DNA from 3 places in the Lentibacillus sp. JNUCC-1 genome. Region 2 is predicted to be linked to each of the others. Evidence: riboswitches for the same ligand, from Rfam matches in the RefSeq annotation. Region 2 holds a riboswitch; each other region holds the start of a gene.

Region 1 (3,274 bases), 140 kb from region 2:
TCAGACAGGCTGTCATAATGGAACCAAGCAGGCAACCGGCACCTGTAATGCTGCTCAGATAGGGATGGCCGCTCGTATTTGTCACATTTGCGTCACCTGTGTGCACCACATCTGTTTCACCGGTTACAACAGCCGTTACGTCATAAATTCCCGCCACTTTCTCAGCAACCTGACGAGCATCACCGCCCCGACAGAATCGACACCTTTAACTGCCCAGGGGATATTTGCCAAATAGGCCATTTCGCCGGCATTTCCTTTAATAACGGTTGGTTTGACTTCAGTTAAAATCCGCTTGATCGCCTCTTGTCTGAAAGGGGTGGCAGCAACACCGACCGGGTCAAGCAGTACTGGAATACCTTTATCGTTAGCGGTCTGTCCCGCTAGGATCATCGAATCCAGTTCATCTTCTGTTAAGGTGCCTATATTAATGAGGACCCCGTCTGCTGCTGAAGCCATGTCACGAGCCTCTTTTTTGGATTTAGCCATAACAGGTGATGCCCCGAAAGCAATCAGACCATTGGCTGACATGTTCATCACGACCTGATTGGTCAAGTGGTGAATAAGCGGATTATGATTTCTAACATACTTGATGACGTGTTCCATTGTTTAATCCTCCTTCATTCTCGGTGCCCAGTGGTTGGTAGGACCGCTCCCTTTTCCGATGTCCAGAGAATGTGTGAGTGCCGCCGTTATATAATGTTTGGCCTTTTCCACCGCCTCAATCAGCGGAATTCCCTGACCCATGTAGGCCGTAATTGCCGCGGAAAGTGTACAGCCTGTCCCATGGGTATTATCCGTATTGATTCTAGGGTTACTGAATACATTAAAATCCAGACCATCATACAACACATCAAGTGCCTCTCCTTTAAGATGGCCGCCTTTAACAAGCGCGGCACCGGCACCATAATCATGGACAAGCTCATAGGCTGCTTTTCTCATGTCATCAGTAGTTGTGATGTTTTTACCGGTCAGCACCTCTGCTTCAGGCACATTCGGTGTCACAACAGTCGCGAGCGGCAGCAATTCTTCCCGCAAAAATTCCTGTGCATCCTCATGAATCAGCGGGTGACCACTTGTCGTGACCATGACAGGATCCATAATATAGGGCGCATCAACATGCCTCATTTTATCTTGGAAAACCTGCATAATCTCTCTGTTTTCGAGCATGCCTGTTTTGAACGCATGTACCGGAATATCATCCAAAATCGAATCAAACTGCTGTTTCAAAAAATCAAGTGGAATATCGTGTGTCGCCTGGACACCAGTCGTATTCTGGGAAACCAGTGTCGTGATCACGGACATGCCGTATGTTTTCAATTCCTGAAACGTCTTCAAATCTGCATGGATGCCGGCTCCGCCTGATGGATCCGTGCCGGCTATCGTAAGCACACAAGTCAGATCATTCATCTTAACAACCTCCCTTATTCAATTTGTGCTGAGGGTCCAGCGCAGATACTCGCGAAACAATGAGTACGCCAATGAGCGCTCCTGAGACACTGCTGACTAGAAATGACGGCATGAAAAACAATGCCCCGACGCTCGTTCCCATTAACAGCTTTGAAAATGGCACTGCAAACAACGCACCAATCATACCTGTTCCGACAATTTCACCGAGCACCGCCCAGCCTTTTTTGCCAAAACGACGATACAGAATACCAGCTAAAAATGCTCCAATCATACCTCCCGGAAAAGCCAGCAATGAACCAAGTCCCAGCATATTACGAAGCAGGCCAATCATAAATGCAATCCCAACTGCCGGTCCTGGCCCAGCATCACCGCCGCCATAACATTCACCGCATGCTGTACCGGATAGGCCTTCGCTACCCCAGCAGGAAACCAGAATAACTGAGCTCCAATCGTTCCAATGGCGACAAACACCGCCATCTTTGTCATGAGACGCGTATCTATTTTCATCATATACCCCTTTCCTCACATCACAATCAGGGGGCCTGTATGTTGTTTGCTGACATTATGGGCTAGGTGCTTGGATAGAATCGGATTTTCGTTTGATAGAATGCAATCTTCATTGGATAGAACCGCTTGCTCGTTTGATAGAATGCAGTCTCCCTTGGATAGAACCGGGATTCCTGTTTAAAAACTTAAAAAGCCAGGTCCTAAAATACGGGACCTGGCTTTGTGCACGGATTAGCTACACTACTTCCCTCCGCTGGCATGATCCAGATCAGGTCCATAGAGTCGAAAAGTGAATACCTTTCTCTCAGCCATTACATATGGCACCCCTAGTAGTTTTTGTTTCATGTGATGTAATTGTTAATTTCATCATAACAGATCAATGGAGAGTTGTCATAGTGAAACATTCTTTTGTGTTATTCGTATGAACCTATTATAGTAGAGAAAGAAGTTTAAACACGTTGAAAGGGGAATACATATGTTCGAGCTCCAAGATCCGCAGCAAAAAATTGCGCCTGAGGCAGTCAAAGTGTGGCGAATCAGCAACACACTGACACATATCATCGTCCTGCTCATAGGTGGAGCCCTCGTCACTGCAGGTCATATATTTGATTGGAAAAACTGGATCAACATCATCTTGATTGTACTTCTGGCACTGGATCTCATTATGGCCATATGGGATATTTTTATCGAACCAGTTCTGACCCAACGCTACTGGCGTTATGACATTACCAGTGAATTCATCCAGACCAGACACGGAATATTTAAAATCAATCATACAGTTGCGCCGATGACAAAGGTCCAGTATGTCACAGCAAAAGAAGGACCGCTGCTCAGACGTTATCATCTGCAAACACTTGAAATTGGCACCATGAATACATCCCTTGCCATCCCGGCCTTGTCAAAGGATGAAGCTGTCACGCTCCGTGCTCAAATCGCAGAATTCGCTAAAATTAAGGAAGTGGATGACGCATGATCACACCAACGCGCATGCATCCCATGAAAATCGTCAGCTCCATGATCAAAATCTTAAGAGATAATATCATTTTTATTTTTATATTTTTCATCGTAAACTTCGGACTCGATGTTCCTACTTATATCAATGTTTTCCGGATTTTGTTTCTCCTGTACATTACGGTAAACGTGATTCACAGCATCTTGTCTTGGTGGAAAACCACCTATGAGATTCGGGAAGATACCATCCATATCCGCAGCGGGGTATTTCAAAAGAAACATAACACCATCCCGCTCGCTGAAATACAAAATATTACATGGGAGACACCAGCTTATTTCCGACCGTTCAAAGTAACGTCTATCCGACTGGAAACAAGTGCAGCTTCTGACAGTGCTTCTGTCAACCTTG
Region 2 (3,274 bases):
AGGAGTAGCAACATTTCCTGAAACGACCCAAAACGCCTATCATTTAATTGAAGACGCAGATCATGCTTTATATAACGCTAAGCAAACCGGACGAAACAAAGTCTCTTCAATAGATACCGTTCATAATACGAAAGAAACACAACGCTGAAATCAGCGTTGTGTTTCTTGTTTGGACTTTAAAAAACCCAGTACTTTCGCATCAATCTGTCCTTCTTTCAGTTCCCTGTTTTCGAAATTCTCTTTATGAATGAAGGCAGTCAATGCTTCGATTAAACGACTTTCATCTATTTTGTTAGAAGAAATATAACCAAGACGCCGCAAATGAAATGCAACATCATTTTTTATTTCATCTTTCACTAACAGCACATCATCTGGCTGTGTCACACCAAAATAAAGCTGATGAAGCAGATAGATGCGCTGCAGTTCATTGATGGGCTCTGAGTGATCATCAACTCGAAGGTCGATATAATGATCATTGACCCCGAGATAACCTCCGTGCTTTTTCACCACATAAAGAGCTGCTGACTGCTGTCCCCGCTTATCGCCTCCTGCTTCCTGCCCCGCAGCTAGAGCGGCAAGCAACCTATCCGCAAGAGAGCCTGAAGTTCTTTCAAATGTTTCGGCCATTTTATCGACTGTATTTTCGTCAACAAGAATATTCCCCTGAGCAGCATAATGCTTTCCTGTTCTGCCACCAGCCCAGTTATAACAATGTTCACCAGTAAAGGTCGCAGCGTTCCCGTTTGAATCGACAATACCAACCTGACGATAAGCACGGCCCTCATCCTGAGATGTTAAAATGTCGATCGTCTCCTGGGCACTTTTATCCTGTTCCAAAAGGTCCAGTCCCATGGGTCCATAGGCGGGATTGGCATAGGATTGTGTGGCCACTGCACCAACACCAGATTTTGCCCACGGTACTACCGAACCAACCCCCAGAAACTTTGATTGAACAGCCACACCGAGTTCACCTGTTTCGGGATCATACCCTGCAATTGAAAAAGTCATGTCCACCCCACCCTTGTCGTTGAATCTATCACGGAATGTGTTATCATAATTATACAATTTTTCCAGTGAATAACAACCATTATGAGAGAAGTGAAAGCATTTCTTCATATTAATTCATGACGAGTCCGCCATCAACAATCAAGTTTTGTCCGGTAACGCCACGGCTCCAAGGTGATGCGAAAAACAAAATAGCATCTGCAACCTCTTCCGGGGATGTTACTTTTTGAAGGGGTGTTTGCTCTCGAATCAAGTCAAACACAACATCAGGTGTTGCTGCACTGGCGTTCGTTTTATCGAGAAGCCCACCCGAGGCCATATTAACCGTTATACCATGCGGTCCCAGTTCTTTCGCAACATTTCGGGTGAAACTCAGAAGTGCAGCCTTGCTTGTGTTGTAGTCGTGATAGGGAACAACCGGATTCTGGAATAAGTTAGTCCCAATATTGATGAATCGCCCAAACCCGGCATCAATCATATCTTCACGACCTGCTTGGACCGTATTCAGTGCTGCTTTAATACTACCTTCAAATTGAGTTTGGAAGTCCCCCAAGCAATCGAATTGATTTGTTTGCGCAAATCTCCATTAAATTTAAAGCCAATCAATGCATTATTCACAACCGTTGTCACCGGTGAGCCGAAATGGTCTTTGGCTTTGGCAAACATAAGCTTGACCGCATCTTGATCGCGCACATCTGCCTTTAATGCAATAGCACGGTCAGCTCCAATCTCCTGTACCACAGCTTCAGCCAGATCTTCGCTAGCCAAATAATTCACGACCACCTTTGCGCCCTCGTGTCCAAACGCTTTGGCAATTGCCGCTCCTAGCCCTCTGCTCGCACCTGTGACCAAAACAATCTGTTCATTTAATTTCATGATATCCTTCTCCCCTTTCCCCATAAAAAAAGACCACCAGGAACGGTGGACGTGTTTGATCGCATATGTATTCATGCCTCAATTTAGACGCCACTTCCCTACGCCAGCGTTAACTGGATCAGGTTCCAAGGGTCAGAGTCTCCTCTTCTCAGCTTGCGCTCCCCCAGTGATCGGTTTTATGATATGGTATGCTTTCATTCTAGCACAATGGTTTATTTGTGCAACATTAGACACTGTTCATCCTTTTATATACGAATATCTTTCCCGCAAATCGCTCAAATACTTTTCACTGCAGCATGATTCCCCGCCTCTTAAAATTTCCTTCATATAATGCCATGGCGGCGCAGTTTCAGCCTCTTTATAACGGACAATAAAGGTCAACGCCTCCTTAGTCTCTTCATTTTGGAAGCCGACAGACACAACAGCCGGACGATATATGCCCGCATGAACCCCTCACGCTTATACAAATAAGGCAAAACTTCAGGTGTTACACGATACACCTTCCCTTCAACAACACCTCCCTCTTCAACAATATCTGCACGCCCCCCGTCATGCTGTTTGCGTGTGAAGCGTAGTGTATAACCCTTCAGTACTCCTTGCCCGAGAACATCTGTAAAAAACTGATCTGCCTGCTGCGCTTTAAATCGTGCGTCATCCATACAACTCCCGTAGGCAAAGTAAAGAAATGAAGGCTGTTTGATTAAATGGTGTACTTTCCAGTCGCCTCCCTTTATCACATTCTTTTTGAGCTGATCCGTTTGTGAGGCGAGCACGTACATAATTGCTTCGTAGTGTCCTGCATCTGTGTATACGGTCTGTTCAACGCGGTCATACAGGTTATCGAAAGCATCTGCTCGATAACCCTCCAATGCATCCAGCTCTTTCAGTGTTGCCTCTGAAACTCTGTACAGTTCCCCAAATACAGTATCTTCATTAGTCGGTTCCATTACAGGAAAGTCATGCCGTGTCTCATACAACCTGCCAGCTGTCCAGGCCTCTTTTGAAACGAGAAAAGCTTGGTTTAAGAAATAATGATGCGTTCATGTTGTCTCAACGTGCCATAAACAAAGACAAACTTCTTACTGTTCATTAAAACAGGCCTCCTTTACTGCTAATATCACAATTTTGTAGTTTATACCTTACCCATTTTTCATCATTATCTCCACACTTTATCTATCTGTGTAGAATAGAAGAGTATTGCTTTTTTATAGTTTAATATATCTTTATTTCGTGTTGTGTTCACCACACTATTTAATAATATTGATATTGATTGATGGTATTCTTCCAAATTATAAAGACACATCGCATAGAAAATCTTGATAGCATGATTATCAGAATACAGATTGATCCCTTTCTCAAGTACGTTCTTTGCTTTATCATAATCCCCAATGTA
Region 3 (3,274 bases), 300 kb from region 2:
ATCAAAATGCTAAATGCAGCGAGAAATGCATTCTGTGGCAAGAAATCTTGTGTGGATTGCACAAGGTCAAACAAAAACGCTGGTGCATCATTTTCGATTCCCAAAATATCTCCTGAGAAGTCTGAACTTCCAAGAAAGAAAAACCCTGCAATTGGTATAACGGGACCCATTGCTTTAAAAGCAAAAACAAAACCATTAGTGATGTGTGTTGTAATATAATCAAGTGCATGTTGTTTACCGAATACAGTTGTAGCCATCAAAAGAAGGACAACAGCAACGCCGCCAACAAACGCAGCCCCATCTCCCCCTTCTAATCCACCCATGCGTCCAGAAGTTAGTTTTGTGGACATCATATAAACAACTACTATAAGGAGCGCGAGTGGCACAATAAACGCAAACGCTTTGCTCCAGAAGTCCCTGTGCTTCGTTCGCGTTGTATGGGTTTCAGAATCCGCCGCCTGCAAGTTTTCGATTTCCTGATCATTGAGCGGATCTCCCGATTGCCGCATATGTTTTCGGTGCAACATATATGCTAAACTGATGGCAACGCCCCCGACAATAAGAGACATCATGAGCGCCTGATCTGCTACTTGTGAGGTTTCAACGCCTGCTGAACTGGCAGAAATCCCAGGAGCCACTTGCATAATGTAGTCAGACGACAAAGCCATTCCCTGACCAGACAATGCAACAACTACTGCCGCTGTCATAATCGGCAAGCCCGCCCTGACCGCGGCCGGAACAAGCAAAGCACAAATGAGTGGTACAGCTGGTGTCGGCCAGAAAAATAATGAAATCACATAGGTAACTCCTGCAAGAATGAAGTAAGATACATGCGCATTGACCATAAATCTTTCAATAGGCTGAATCATTCGTTTATCTGCCCCTAAATCCCGCATCGCATGCAGCAATGCTAGCATAAACGTAATGATCAAAAATATATTAAACAATTCTTTTGCAGCTACAAGGTTGGCGTTAAAAATCGCTGTTAACCCGTCAACCATATTTCCTTTGGATACCCAAGCAATAATAAATGTGCCAAGCAGCGTTGGAAAGACCACGCCTTTACGCCATATCATTGTTAAAATTATGGCAAGTGTAAACAAACCATACAACCAATGGGATAAGGTTAATTCCACCTTTCACCGCTCCCTTTCTGTGCAAGTATGTTAACAGCCTATGCAAACAAAGAAAAAGCGGTGCAATAAAAAAGCAGCCTGGATTCTGCCAGACTGCCCGTGTGTGAGCGGATTTTGGTTATGCTGCCTTCAACAGCGTTTTAGGCTGTGTTCTGAATAAGAAATACACGACCAAAACTGATAAGATCGCAGTTGGAACCATGTATGAGACATTATACAAGAAAGAATACAACCATGCAGATTGTGATTCGATTGCCGAACCGAAAAAGATAACGCCAGCAAAATAATGCGCTAAAAAACGAAGGGCGCTTCCAAGAGCAACACCTAAAGTGATTGCAGTCAAGTATCCTTTCTGGTTACCGGATTTCACTGCCTCCTTGACCTTGCCGGCAAAGAGACCGGCAAAACCAATCACCGTAAATGCTAAACCGTATTCTATAAGTGCTTGGGCCCAGTGAACGATAAATGCCTGACCAACCGCCACCTGAAGCACTCCCCAAAGAAAACCCGACAGCAATCCGCCTTTAATGCCCCAGCGGAAAGCAGCAATAAATACAGGTACCATAGCCAGAGAAACAGATCCTCCCATTGCCCATACTTTGAAATTAAGAAAAGGTATGACATCAAGCGCCAACGCCAATGCTGTCAGCATAGAAATTTCAATCAAAAATAATATACGTGTCGATTGCAAAACATTTCCTCCCCTAATAATAGCTCTATTCTAAAATATCAGAGCACAAAAAAAGCAGTGCCAAGGGGAAGCTTCTTGATGAGTTTCCGCCCACACTGCTTTAAAGTCCATCAAAAAAGCCGCCATCCCTACGCTAGTACTAACTAACAGGTTCTAAGGGTCTGAACATATTGTGTCCACTCTCAGCCATACGGCTCCCCCTGAAGGCTTAACTATTCGCTTTTTTTGTTAATTTCAGTATAACATATCCTCTTTAGGCAAACAACTTACTGGCAAGTTCTGTTTATAAAGCGAGAAACTCCTCTACATCTGCGACACACAACTTGATCGCATTCTCCCAGAAATCCGGTTTTGTTAAATCCACATTAAGATGTTTCATCGCTAACTCTTCCACAGTCATGCGGCCCGTATCTCTAAGAAGTGCTATATAATCTTCTTCAAAACTGCCTCCCTTATTTTTTGCATGTGCATACAGACCCAAGCTGAATAAATAGCCGAATGTATAAGGGAAATTATAGAATGGCACACCTGTTATATGAAAATGCAGCTTGGAAGCCCAGAAGTTTTGATCATAATCTGTGATGGCCTCACAATACGCTTCTTTCTGTGCTTCGATCATTAGTTCATTTAACCTGTAAACAGAGACCATACCTCGCTTTCTTTCTTCGTAGAATCGTGTTTCAAACAAAAACCTTGCATGTATGTTCATAAAGAACGCGACACTGCGCTGGATCTTATCTTCGAGCAAAGTTTTCTTTTCTTCTGGTGTCTCAGCACTGTTGACAGATGCATCAGCCACAATCATTTCAGCAAACGTAGAAGCTGTCTCAGCCACATTCATAGCATAGCGCTGATTTAAACCGTGTATATCATTCATGACATGCTGATGGTAGGCATGCCCAAGTTCATGTGCAAGCGTTGCAATATTTGATGCTGTACCAGAGTACGTCATGAAAATACGTGTTTGTTCACTATCAGGAAAGCTCGTGCAAAAGCCTCCAGGACGCTTTCCTGCCCGATCTTCAGCCTCAATCCACCGTTTTTCAAAAGCCATTCGAGCAAAATCCGCCATTTTGGGACTGAAATTCCGGAAGTGGTTAACGATAAAGTCTGCCCCTTCAGAATAAGAATACGTTTTTTCTGATTTGGAAATCGGGGCTCCAATATCATACATACTTAACTCTTTTTGGCCCAATAACGCTGCTTTTCTTTTAAGAAAATCCACAAATGGCTGTTTGTGATCTGTGATTGCCTGCCACATGGCATCAAGCGTTTCTTGCTTCATACGATTGATTTCAAGCGGTTCCTTTAATACATTATCCCAACCGCGATGTTTATACTTCTGGAGCCGGAACCCGGCAAGGTGATTAAGGGTTTGTCCGAATAAATCAGCATGACCTGACCATGCTTCATTCAATTGTTCAGCAGCATGTTTCCGCATTGAACG

The links. Region 2 has a riboswitch for thiamine pyrophosphate ahead of JNUCC1_RS01940 (3-oxoacyl-ACP reductase). Riboswitches for the same ligand answer to the same signal wherever they lie in the genome.
Region 1: it holds a riboswitch for thiamine pyrophosphate, as region 2 does, so the genes downstream of both, thiW (energy coupling factor transporter S component ThiW) here and JNUCC1_RS01940 (3-oxoacyl-ACP reductase) in region 2, are expected to answer to the same signal.
Region 3: it holds a riboswitch for thiamine pyrophosphate, as region 2 does, so the genes downstream of both, thiT (energy-coupled thiamine transporter ThiT) here and JNUCC1_RS01940 (3-oxoacyl-ACP reductase) in region 2, are expected to answer to the same signal.

What each region holds. Positions count from the first base shown of each region.
Region 1 covers NZ_WHOH01000001.1:536,805-540,078, forward strand. The annotation lists gene JNUCC1_RS19120 (hydroxyethylthiazole kinase) at 1-157, opposite strand, end outside; gene JNUCC1_RS19125 (hydroxyethylthiazole kinase) at 136-603, opposite strand; gene thiD (bifunctional hydroxymethylpyrimidine kinase/phosphomethylpyrimidine kinase) at 607-1,407, opposite strand; partial or broken gene thiW (energy coupling factor transporter S component ThiW) at 1,409-1,914, opposite strand; TPP riboswitch at 2,143-2,252, opposite strand; gene JNUCC1_RS02595 (PH domain-containing protein) at 2,390-2,887, shown strand; gene JNUCC1_RS02600 (PH domain-containing protein) at 2,884-3,274, shown strand, end outside.
Region 2 covers NZ_WHOH01000001.1:395,428-398,701, forward strand. The annotation lists gene JNUCC1_RS01930 (GGDEF domain-containing protein) at 1-148, shown strand, start outside; gene JNUCC1_RS01935 (DUF1028 domain-containing protein) at 151-1,008, opposite strand; partial or broken gene JNUCC1_RS01940 (3-oxoacyl-ACP reductase) at 1,118-1,881, opposite strand; TPP riboswitch at 1,960-2,056, opposite strand; gene JNUCC1_RS19420 (hypothetical protein) at 2,119-2,301, opposite strand; gene JNUCC1_RS19110 (gamma-glutamylcyclotransferase family protein) at 2,259-2,618, opposite strand; partial or broken gene JNUCC1_RS19115 (gamma-glutamylcyclotransferase family protein) at 2,607-2,906, opposite strand; gene JNUCC1_RS01955 (tetratricopeptide repeat protein) at 3,133-3,274, opposite strand, start outside.
Region 3 covers NZ_WHOH01000001.1:98,590-101,863, forward strand. The annotation lists gene JNUCC1_RS00530 (hypothetical protein) at 1-1,136, opposite strand, end outside; gene thiT (energy-coupled thiamine transporter ThiT) at 1,255-1,827, opposite strand; TPP riboswitch at 1,936-2,038, opposite strand; gene JNUCC1_RS00540 (M3 family oligoendopeptidase) at 2,111-3,274, opposite strand, start outside.